DNA from 2 places in the Arthrobacter sp. 2MCAF14 genome. Region 2 is predicted to be linked to the other one. Evidence: riboswitches for the same ligand, from Rfam matches in the RefSeq annotation. Region 2 holds a riboswitch; the other holds the start of a gene.

Region 1 (5,829 bases), on a different contig from region 2:
GCCTGATGTGGGCGCCCTCCCTTACGGCCGTCGTCGTACCGCTGCTGTTCATCGCCATCGTCTTCCGGCGGGATCTGCGCAACCGCTATTCACGGATCCCGGTCGGGCGGATCAGGCCTGATCAGCCAGCCGGCGCTGAATCCAGGCCTGCGACGGACCGGGTCCTGCTCGGGTGCAGCGCTGTGGTTCTGGCGCTGCTGCTGCCCGCATTGGTGTCCGGAGTCCCGGTATGGATCCCTGCCCTGGCCGGGGCTGTAGTGCTGGGCGTGGTGTTCGCGTTCCGGCGCCCGCGGGTTCTCAAGGTGACCCTGATTCCTTGGTCCTTGTTGCTGTTCGCTTCCGGCCTCTTTCTGGTGATGGAGGCCGCCAGGCATCTGGGAGCTTCTGTGTTGCTGAGCCAGGTGGCCGGACAAGGCCAGGGCTTCCTGGATCTGGTTCGGCTCGCCGCGACGGGCGCCGCCGGCTCCAATGTCCTCAACAATTTGCCTGCGTACCTGCTCGCAGAACCGCTGGCGGGGACTCCAGTGCGGATGGCGGCGTTGCTGATCGGAGTCAATGCGGGACCGATCATCACGCCTTGGGCCTCCCTGGCAACCTTGCTGTGGCACGACCGGCTGATGCGGATGAACGTCCTGATTACGTGGAAGGGCTACGCGATCTTCGGACTGATGGTTGCTCCTCTGACCGTGTTTGCGGCAGTAGCGGTGCTGGCAGTCACCGGACAGTGAGTGCGTTCGGCGCGTGCCAGCCCCTGTCGCCGGGCGCGAAGAATCAGGACAGAATATAGTTCAGCTCGGCCGGTACCGCCGGAACCCCGACACGAGAAGGATCTGCCTCATGCTCAGCCTGCAGGATATCGATGACATCGTCCTCAACGGAGGGATTGTCGTTGACGTCGCCGGGGAGAAAATCGGCTCAGTGGAGCAGGTTTTCACCAGCGGTGATTCCGGGGATCCTGTCTTTGTCACCGTGCGGACCGGCCTGTTCGGCATGTCCGAGTCTTTCGCCCCGCTTTCCGGAGCCAGCCTTGAGAATTCAGTGATCAGGGTGGCTTTCGCCAAGGACAAAGTGAAGAACGGCCCGCGCATCGAGAGCGACCGCGGCGCGATCACGGAGACGCAGGAACAGGAACTCTACAGCTATTACGGGCTCGTGACCGAGGCCCCCGACGAAGGTGCCGCGGAGGAAACCGGTGCCGACGATGGACGGACGGTGCCTGAGGCCGCGGCTGGGGAGACCGAGCCGGAACCGGGCCCGCCACCCCCGCCCCGGCATCCTCCGCGTCCGCCGCACGGCGGTCCGCATCCGCCGCACCTGCACAAACATGTACCCCACCCCCCGCACCCCGGCCCGCCCGCGCCGCATCGGCCACCCGGGCCCTCGGCGGAACCGGAAGACATTCCATAACCGTCGCCCACGTGCCGGGGGATTTCAGCCGCCGGCCGTGATCCTCACCGCAGCGACGCCCCCGCCTGTTGAGGTGGCGGAAGCACCTGAATAAGCCCGCATTACTAGAATCTGGACATTGACCGACCCAGGCTGCAGCTGAACAACTCGCGAGTAGGACGTAGCGCAATCGATCGTCTGATCCTGGGGGCAAGGCCGATCCGTGGATCCTGGGCGATGACAAGGTGGACATCCGAGGCGCCAACACAGGCTGCGGTCAGAGTATACGAGCCCGCGTCCTCGACCCTTGCACTCTTTCCAACCCCGCTAGCGGCGCCGCCCACCGTGCCGGAATCCTCCCTGCCAGTAATAGCGCTGCGGTTCTGGTTCCCCCATGACCCACCATGAATCCGAGTGTAGCGGGCCGCGTAATTTAGCATGGCGACCCTATTGTGCCGCCATGCCCTCAGTAGTTAACTAGTTGCGCCGGTCAAGCTTGTTAAACGTCTGGTGCGCCGGTTCTGGGGCCGGCGCACCAGACTTCCCCAACTAACTCGCATTTGTTGTCGTTTAGCGGCCCCTAAACGACAACGACTGCGAGTCAGTTCGGCTTCTCAGGATCCCATGGGAGAAAGTGCCCGCACCAGACCGAAAAGGTCCTTGGGGTCATCGGGGTTCGCGACGAGGTCGATCTCCTCGAAAAATTCCGAACCCTCAACGGCATCGCGCAGGTACCGCAAGGCGGAAAAGTCCTCGATCGCGAAGCCCACGGAATCGAATATCGTGACCTGGTCCGTGGCGGTGCGGCCCAGCGCGCGCCCGCACAGGACCTGCCAGAATTCCGTGACGGGAAATTCGGCGGACATTTGTTGGATCTCGCCTTCAATCCGCGTCTGGGGATCGTATTCCGCAAAGACATCGCCGAGGCCCAGGATGGCAGCGTCGAGTTCGGTCTTCCCAGGGCAGTCGCCACCGATCGCGTTGATGTGGACACCGGGCGAAACCTGGTCTGCCGTCAGGATGGTGGCATTGGCCTTGTCCGCCGTGCACGTGGTGATGACGTCGGCGCCCTCCACTGCGTGGGCCGCCGAGTCTGCAATGGTGATGTCGAAGCCGAGGGGAGCCATGTTCCGGACGAACTTCTCCATCGCAGCCGGATCCGTGTCCCAGATCCTGACAGTGTTAATGCCCAAGGCCACCCGGAAAGCCAGGGCCTGAAACTCCGATTGGGTTCCGGTTCCGATCATCCCCATGATCCGGGCATCGGGGCGAGCGAGTTTCTTCGCGACCATCCCCGACGTAGCCGCCGTCCGCAGCGCTGTCAGCACTGTCATTTCCGCGAGGAACGTCGGATAACCGTTATGGACGTCGGACAGGACACCGAAAGCTGTCACGGTCTGGAAGCCGCGCGCTGGATTCGAAGGGTGTCCATTTACATACTTGAAGCCGTATGTTTCCTGGTCGCTGGTGGGCATCAGCTCGATGACCCCAAATGGCGTGTGACTTGCCACCCGCGGAGTCTTGTCAAAAGATTCCCACCGCCGGAAGTCGTCTTCCAAGTATTGAATCATCTCCGAGATGATGGTCTCCGGGCCTCGCCCGGCCGTCCAACGAACCATATTGCGGACATCGACAAAGCGCGTCATGTGCGCTCCTTTCCCTCATAAGCACTGTTGCTACGAGGCTACGGAGCGGCGATATGCATCCACAATTGCCAAAGTACGTACTTTTCATTGAAAGGCTGCACAAAATGATGAACGCATCTCTACATAATGCTCATTGGATAAAGGCGTCCGTCGTGCGGGCGACTACCGGAGGACGGAACTGAGCAACAGGCTCGTCTCGCTATTGACGATCCCCTCGATGCCGCGGATCCGGCCCAACACCTGGTCAAAGTCACTGAGGCTTTCCGTGCGCAGCTCGGCCACAAGATCCCACCCGCCGTTGGTGGTGTGCAGTGCCCAAATCTCCGGAAGTCCCCTGAGTTGGCGAATGACTTTGTCGGCCGATCTTCCCTCCAGGGCAATGAGCGCAATGGCGCGAATGGCAAGTGGATCGACCTCGTCGCGCACCCTCGCAGTGAAACCAACGATGGTTCCCGAGGAAACTAGACGCTCGAGCCGGCTATTCACAGTGGCCCTGGCGACGCCCAGCCTCCGCGCAAGGCTGGCCACGGACGCCCTGCCATCCTCCCTCAGAGCGGAGAGGAGCTGACGGTCAAGGTCGGTGAGTGCTGCCATAAAGATAAACGTATCGCCCATTCCCCAAGCGGGCCTGAGTCCGTAGGGTATCGACATGAGCATCTACATCAGCCCCGACTCTGCTGCATGGTCGCTGACGGCCATGGCGACTGGTGCGTCAGCGGGATCAATCGATGATGCAAACGGCATGTCCAACTTGGTGAAGGAAATCTACGAGACGGAAGGTTTCGAAGCCCTGTCGGGTGTGGTTTTTGCCTTGGCTCATCACAACAGCCTCTCGCTGCATGCACTCGCCACCGCCACCGGGATATCCGTACACGAGCTGCTGGAAATCCGGAAGCATCAAGGTTCCACTTTTCATCACTCCCCTACGGCAGTAGCGTCGCGGTTCGACGCCATTCCACCCCGGATCCAGGCAAGCCTGGACCCGTTGCCGAAAGAAACCGACGCCTAAGACCCCCGGTTACGGAACATGACGACGGCCGGTGATGCAGGCCGCCGTCGTGGATGTTATTTTCTTCTTGAGTAATGAGCACCAGCGCGAAGCCCTGACTTGCTGGTCGGCAACCCTCTCTCCGGCGGGGTGCCTCAGGTGACTACTCGGCGTATCGACACTTTCGAACTGCAAGCGTGACTGAGGAGCACCAATGCCTGAACCCACCGAAGAAAAACTCTCGTACCGTCTCATCACGGGCCCTGACACGAAGGATTTCTGCGAGCGGATCTCCACCGCCCTCGCGGAGGGATACGTGTTGCACGGCAGCCCGGCCGCGACCTTCAATGGCACGGACGTGATTGTGGCCCAGGCCATCGTCCTACCCGCCGCGATCGCGAGCGCAGATGCAGCAGTTGCCAACGCGGTAGACCAGCTTGATGAAGAGTTCGACGGCGAGGGGCACGCATGAGCTACGCAGGCGACCTCAGTCCGCACGATGCCTGGGCCAAGCTGGAACAAGGCGCCATCCTGGTGGACGTCCGCACCGAAGGCGAGTGGGCACACATCGGGATCCCTGACACAAAGGCCACGGAGAACGATCCCTTGTTCATCCAGTGGAACTTGGCCGGCGGCATCCCCAACACCCGTTTCATCGAAGAGCTGACGCAGCAGGCTCCGGAGGCAAATGGTACCGAACTGGTCTTCCTCTGCCGCTCCGGACAGCGTTCCATCGCCGCCGCGATCGCAGCAACACAGGCCGGCTACACCGCCTACAACGTCCTGGAGGGCTTCGAGGGCGAACCGGACCGCTACGGCGAGCGAACCGTGAACGGCTGGAAAAACCGTGGACTTCCGACGAACCTGGGGAACATCTAAGTGACTTTCAATCCTGACGCCGCCGGCTGGAGCCCTGACACCCAGGCAGTCCGCGGCGGTCTTGACCGCACCAACTTCCAAGAAACGTCCGAGGCCGTCTTCCTGAACTCCGGCTTCGTCTATGAGTCCGCCGCAGCCGCAGAGCGCGCATTCACGGGCGAGGACGAGCGCTTCGTCTACTCCCGTTACGGCAACCCCTCCGTGGCCACTTTCCAGGAGCGACTGCGCCTGCTCGAAGGCACCGAAGCGTGCTTCGCGACGGCGTCGGGCATGTCCGCTGTCTTCACCGCCCTCGGTGCGTTGCTGGCCGCCGGCGACCGCGTGGTTGCCGCCCGCTCGCTCTTCGGTTCCTGCTTCGTGATCCTCAACGAGATCCTGCCCCGCTGGGGCGTCGAGACCGTCTTCGTGGACGGCCCGGACCTGGACCAGTGGCGTGCCGCATTGTCCGAGCCGACAACGGCAGTGTTCTTCGAGTCGCCGTCGAACCCCATGCAGGAAATCGTGGACATTGCAGCGGTGAGCGAACTAGCCCACGCGGCGGGCGCTACCGTCGTCGTCGACAACGTCTTCGCTACTCCGCTGCTGCAGCGCTGCGGCGATCTCGGCGCGGACGTGATTGTCTACTCGGGCACCAAGCACATCGATGGCCAGGGCCGGGTCCTGGGCGGAGCAATCCTGGGCACCAAGGAATTCATCGACGGTCCCGTCAAGCAGCTCATGCGGCACACCGGGCCGTCGCTTTCCGCGTTCAACGCCTGGGTCCTGACCAAGGGCCTGGAGACGATGGCGCTGCGCGTCAACCACTCCTCGGCGTCTGCGTTGCGGATCGCCGAATGGCTTGAGGATCAGCCGGCCATCAGCTGGGTCAAGTACCCGCGGCTGTTGTCGCACCCGCAATACGAGCTCGCCGCGAAGCAAATGAAGGCCGGC
Region 2 (5,829 bases):
GGTGAGGCCATGGGTTACCAGCAGGGTGTTGGGCGCGTAGTCGGGTTTTTCCCAATGCCGGTACAGGGTTTCCATGAAGGACGAAATCCGGTCGTAGACATCGGAGCCTGATTCGCCCTCGCGGAACCGGTAGAAGAAATGCCCGTAGAGGTTGCGGAGCTCCTTCTGGTCCCCGATGTCTCCGGCAATCTGGAAGTTGGCCCAGTCCTGTTCACGCAGCCGGGGCTCCTCGATGACCCTTTCCGTGAGGCTGCCCAGATTCAGTGCCTCGAGGGTCTGGTATGCCCGAAGGTACGGCGAGACGTAAACGCACACGGGTTCGCCGTCGAGCTTCCTGCGCAATGCCTCACCCGCGGCCCGTGCCTGCTCGATGCCAAGCTGCGTCAGCGGGATGCGGTAATCGGGCACACGGTTGTAGATGGAAGTGTCGGCGTTGGCGGCGGACTGGCCGTGCCGGATCATGAAGATTCGTGCTGGCGCGCTCATCCCACCAAGCATAGGGTCAGGAGACGCCCGGTCCATGCAAGCGGACATCCGGGGAGCCGGCTCCGAGGGAAACATCAGGCAAATGCAGGCAAGATAGGAGCATGCTCCTAGCCTCAACGCGCCGGTTGCGCGCCGAAGTACTGATTGTCCTTGGCCTGTCCCTCGGCCAATCGGCCGTGTACTCCGTGGTGCAGTTGCTGGACAAGATGACCCAGGGGCCTTTGGCCCATGCGACGTCCACCCTCAACCGCTCGCAGAGCACGCGCGAGTACTTCGATCTCACCTACCAGCTGTTGGATATCGCGTTCGCGCTTGTCCCTGTGGTGTTGGTGTTCTACTTTCTGTCTTTGCATCGCCAAACGGCTGAAAGCCCCTCGGGTTTCACCCGGCTGGGCTTCAACTTCGCCCGCCCGGGCCGCGACGCGTTGCAAGGACTAGGCCTCGCCGCGCTGATCGGGATCCCGTCGCTGGGCCTCTATGCGGCCGGCCGCGCCCTGGGGATCACGACAGCGATCATCCCCAGCGGCCTGGACTCCTACTGGTGGACCGTGCCGGTGCTGGTCCTCTCCGCAGTGCGGCACGCCGTCGTCGAAGAAGTGATCGTGGTGGGCTACCTCCTGGACCGGTTCTGGAAGTTCGGATGGAGCACCCCGCTGGCGATCGTGCTCAGCGCGCTCCTTCGCGGCAGCTACCACCTGTACCAAGGCTTCGGACCTTTCATCGGCAACGCCGTCATGGGCCTCGTGTTCGGCTGGATATACACGAAGACCAAAAGAGTCATGCCGCTCGTGGTGGCCCACGCCCTCCTGGACATTGTGGCGTTCGTCGGCTTCAGTGTCTTCGGCAAGGCCATCGGGCTGGGCTAGGGGTGCACCGACGGGAGTGCGCCATCCTCTGCATGCTCGCTCGTTCCTCCCCGCAGGCCCCCTTCCCTCGCAAGCTCGGGCCGGGAACCCTGCCAGCGTGGGCCCAACTTAGACGCATGCTGCCGGATGCCACAATCCCGCCGCGTTGCGCGTTAAGTTGAGTTTAAAAGGTTTCGGCCGCCATTGCGGGGTGACGTCGTTGGCACCCGCATAATGGCGGCCGAAGTTTTCCGGGCCTTCCTGGCCCGTTGGTCCGTCAGATCGTGACGGCTCCGTTGGCGGTTTCGAACGTTACCGACATGATGCCCGGCGTTCCGTGCGGAGCCATCCATTGGACTGCGACGTCCTCAAGCGGCTTCTCCACGGGTTCTCCGAGCCATTCGGTAACCCGCTCCGCGGAGCCGGCAATGGTGAGGCTGGACATCTTGACGTCGCTTGGGTACACGAGGGACGGGTGAAGCGCAGGGTCGCCCTCCCAGCGGAGCAGGTACGGAACCTGGGGATCGGCGATGAGTCCCAGGATGCCGATCTGCGACCAAACGAGTTCGCGGCCGTCCGGAAACTTGCGGTTGCCGGGGACAGCGGCGCGTCCGAGCCGCTGTTCGAACGGGCTCAGGTCGTCAACAGCGACGCACCAGCCCATCCAACCGCCTCCTGCGGCGGAGCGTGCACGGACTGCTTGTCCAAAAGGTGCCTTGTCGGATGCCGGGTGGTCTAGGACCTCGACAACTTCCAGGTATTTGTGGTCAGCAAGGGGGATGATCATGTTCCGGGTACCGAAGCGCGGATGCACTCCGCCCCGGACTGCGTCCACTCCCAATGCTGCGGAAATTCGCTCGGTGGTGGCCAAGAGGCCATCTCGTTCACAAGCGTAAGAGACGTGATCCATGCGCATGGCTTCATCTTGGCACTTTGTGATGGAGCTCTCAGCTAAGTCAAGCCTAACCAAGGTGGGATGTATCGAAAAGGCAGCTCAGAGTCACTTCAGGACGCGCCGGGACCGAAAACTACCGTGTTCGTCACAAAGCTTCCGGAGCCCGCAACACCGTCCCTAGACTGGCAGCAACCGAACGCCGGGGGGCTGAATACTTCAGCCCGGCAGGTTGAAGCACGGCAAGAGCCCAGACAACCAGGAGTCCGCATGTCCCAAGGATGGTCATTCGAAACGCGCCAGATCCACGCCGGCCAGGAGCCGGACGCCGCCACCGGTGCCCGGGCACTTCCCATCTACCAGACCACTTCGTTCGTCTTTCCCAGCGCGGAAAGCGCGGCCAACCGCTTTGCGCTGGCCGAGCTGGCGCCCATCTACACCCGGATCGGCAACCCCACGCAGGATGCGGTGGAACAGCGCATAGCGAGCCTGGAGGGGGGCCTCGCGGCACTCCTGCTGAGCTCCGGCCAGGCCGCGGAAACGTTCGCCATCCTCAACGTCGCCGAGGCGGGCGACCACCTGGTCGCCAGCCCGAGCCTCTACGGTGGCACGTACAACCTGCTAGCGCACACGCTGAAGAAATTCGGAATCTTAGTCACCTTCGTCGAGGACCCGGACAACCTCGACCACTGGCGCGACGCCGTGCGGCCGAACACCAAGCTGTTCTTCGCCGAAGTCGTCTCCAACCCCCGCCAGGACGTTTTGGACATCGAGGGCGTCTCCCGCATCGCGCACGAAGCCGGAGTCCCGCTTGTTGTGGACAACACCCTCGCCACGCCCTACTTGATCCGGCCGATCGAGTGGGGCGCGGACATCGTGGTGCATTCGGCCACCAAGTACCTGGGAGGGCACGGATCCGCCATTGCCGGCGTCATTGTGGACTCGGGCAACTTCGATTTCGGCAAGGACCCCGGGCGGTTCCCCAACTTCAACACTCCGGACCCCAGCTACAACGGCCTGGTCTATGCCCGCGACCTCGGCAAGGACGGTGCCCTCGGCGCGAACCTCTCCTACATCCTCAAGGCCCGGGTCCAGCTCCTGCGGGACCTCGGCTCGGCAGTTTCCCCGTTCAACGCTTTCCTGATCTCCCAAGGAATCGAAACCCTCAGCCTGCGGGTGGAACGCCACGTGGAGAACGCCACCAAAGTGGCGCAGTGGCTCGAAGGGCGCGACGACGTCGAATCGGTAGCGTACGCGGGGCTGCCTTCCAGTCCGTGGTTCGAACGCGGGCGGAAGTACGGACCCCGCGGCACCGGCGCGGTGGTGTCCTTCACCATCCGCGGCGGGATCGACGCCGGCAAACGCTTCGTGGACGCCCTGGAACTGCATTCGCACGTGGCAAACATCGGGGACGTCCGATCCTTGGTCATCCACCCCGCGTCCACGACACACAGCCAGCTGACCCCCGAACAGCAGGCCGTGGCCGGAGTGACCCCGGGCCTGGTGCGGCTGTCCGTCGGGATCGAGCACATCGACGACATCCTCGCCGACCTCGAGTCAGGATTCCGGGCGGCGAAGGGCAGCTAGTACCGCTCCGGATGGCGCAGGAGGCCGGCGGGCGACGCAGCATGAATCTTCGCCGGCTGGCCTCCTTGGTCACTGCTTCGTGAACAAAACACGGTCAAGTGTCACAAAGGTGTCATAATCTTCGTCAGAAGGGGTCCGGTTTTCCTAGACTCTTCCTATAGGTCATGAGTGCCAGCGACAGCCCCGGCTTGCTGGCCGGCAACCCTCCAATCGCGGCGGGGTGCCCCGGGTGAAGACCTGGCCCTTCGCTGTGTTGGCGGCGGGCAAGCGCGATGTGAGGTGTCAACGAATGACAATTGCTGCAACAGCCATACCCCTTTCCGGTACCCAAGACGGAACCCTCAAATATGTTTCCGTGGGCGGGCTCGAACTGGAGGCCGGAGGTTTCCTGCCGGAGGTCGTTCTTGCTTACGAAACATGGGGGCGGCTCAACGCCGACGCTTCCAACGCTGTCCTGGTGGAACACGCCCTGACGGGCAGCACCCATGTGGCCCGTGGCGAGAGCGACGAAGAAGGCTGGTGGGAGAAACTCGTTGGTCCGGGCGCCACCATCGACACGGATCGCTACTTCGTGGTCTCCGTCAACATCGTGGGAGGCTGCTACGGCAGCACCGGGCCGTCGTCGACCGCTCCTGACGGCAGGCCGTGGGGCTCCCGCTTCCCGCTCGTGACCCTGCGGGACAGCACCGTGGCCGAAGCCCGGCTTGCCGACGCTTTGGGGATCCACAGCTGGCACACGGTCGTGGGCGGGTCCATGGGCGGTGCACGCGCACTGGAATGGGCCGTCAGCTATCCGGACCGCGTCAAGCGATGCGCCGTGATTTCGATCGGGGCGTACAGCACTGCCGAACAGATCGCGTTCGCGCAGGCCCAGACTCTCGCCATCCGGCAGGACGCCGACTTCAACGGCGGCGACTACTATGGCAAGGCCGCGCCCGAGGCAGGGCTGGCCCTTGCCCGGCGGATCGCCCACATCACCTATCGTTCGGCGGATGAACTGGACTTCCGCTTCGGCCGGAACGCCCAAGGCGGCGAGGCACCCCTCCAGGCTGCCGCGTTGGGGGACCGGGGCCGCTACCAAGTGGAGAGCTACCTCGACCACCAGGGAAGCAAGCTGGTCCAGCGCTTCGACGCCAACAGTTACATCGCCATCACCGAGGCCCTCATGAGCCACGACATCACCCGCGGCCGGGGCTCATTGGAGGATGCGCTGTCCGTGGCAACGGCGAAGTTCTTCGTTGCCTCGGTGGACTCGGACCGGCTCTACTTCCCGGAACAATCCCACGAGCTCGCCAAAGCCTTGCCCGGAGGGGTCCCCGTTCACGTGATCGAGGCGCCGATCGGGCACGACGGTTTCCTCACCGAGATCGGCCAGCTCGGTCCCCAGCTGCGCGAATCTTTCTTCGGCTGAATCAGCCGTTCATGATCTCCTGGCGGAGCTTCATGTAATCCTCCATGGCGATTTTCCCGTCGCTGTACTCCTGGTCCAGTTCGGCCAGTTTCCGTGCCCGGTAGCCTTGGGGCGCGCTGTTCGGCTGGGGCGCGCTGTTCATTTGCGGAGCAGCCGACGACGGCGGAGCGGCCTGCGGTACGGGCGTCGCCCCCGGGGGTTGCGGCTCAGCCGGGAAGATTACCGGGGGTTGCTCCGGGTATCCGACGGGGTAGTTCTGTGGGGGATAGGGCTGCCCGGGGTAATTCTGCGGAGGGACGGGGTAGTTCTGTGGAGGATAGGGCTGACCGGGGTAATTCTGCGGAGGGAAGTCCCGGAGCCTGCGTTGGCGCGATCGGTTGTACATGCGGATCCCCATCGGAATCAGCCAAGAGCAGACGATGATCCAGAAGATCAAATTGTTCACGGTGGAGGCCTCCTAGGTCTTTCACCAGCTTAGCCCCGCTCCCTGTGACCCGCCCTGTGGTTCCCGCTCAACTCCGGGGCAGCAAGGTGTCCGCAGGACCGAAGACGGGTCCCGGCGTCGGGCGTTTCGGCAGGATTCCGTCACCGGAGGAGCGATGCCGGAT

Evidence for each region. Region 2 has a riboswitch for S-adenosylmethionine ahead of metX (homoserine O-acetyltransferase MetX). Riboswitches for the same ligand answer to the same signal wherever they lie in the genome.
Region 1: another riboswitch for S-adenosylmethionine. It lies ahead of AB4074_RS21610 (DUF1737 domain-containing protein); the one in region 2 lies ahead of metX (homoserine O-acetyltransferase MetX).

What each region holds. Positions count from the first base shown of each region.
Region 1 covers NZ_JBFRHB010000045.1:1,878-7,706, reverse strand. The annotation lists gene AB4074_RS21635 (SLC13 family permease) at 1-728, shown strand, start outside; gene AB4074_RS21630 (hypothetical protein) at 838-1,407, shown strand; gene AB4074_RS21625 (ornithine cyclodeaminase) at 2,001-3,032, opposite strand; gene AB4074_RS21620 (Lrp/AsnC family transcriptional regulator) at 3,195-3,626, opposite strand; gene AB4074_RS21615 (hypothetical protein) at 3,682-4,041, shown strand; SAM riboswitch class IV at 4,112-4,224, shown strand; gene AB4074_RS21610 (DUF1737 domain-containing protein) at 4,235-4,492, shown strand; gene AB4074_RS21605 (rhodanese-like domain-containing protein) at 4,489-4,899, shown strand; gene AB4074_RS21600 (O-succinylhomoserine sulfhydrylase) at 4,900-5,829, shown strand, end outside.
Region 2 covers NZ_JBFRHB010000028.1:22,716-28,544, reverse strand. The annotation lists gene AB4074_RS17685 (histidine phosphatase family protein) at 1-486, opposite strand, end outside; gene AB4074_RS17680 (CPBP family intramembrane glutamic endopeptidase) at 588-1,352, shown strand; gene AB4074_RS17675 (VOC family protein) at 1,609-2,247, opposite strand; gene AB4074_RS17670 (bifunctional o-acetylhomoserine/o-acetylserine sulfhydrylase) at 2,494-3,810, shown strand; SAM riboswitch class IV at 3,971-4,086, shown strand; gene metX (homoserine O-acetyltransferase MetX) at 4,100-5,221, shown strand; gene AB4074_RS17660 (hypothetical protein) at 5,223-5,666, opposite strand; gene AB4074_RS17655 (SGNH/GDSL hydrolase family protein) at 5,734-5,829, opposite strand, start outside.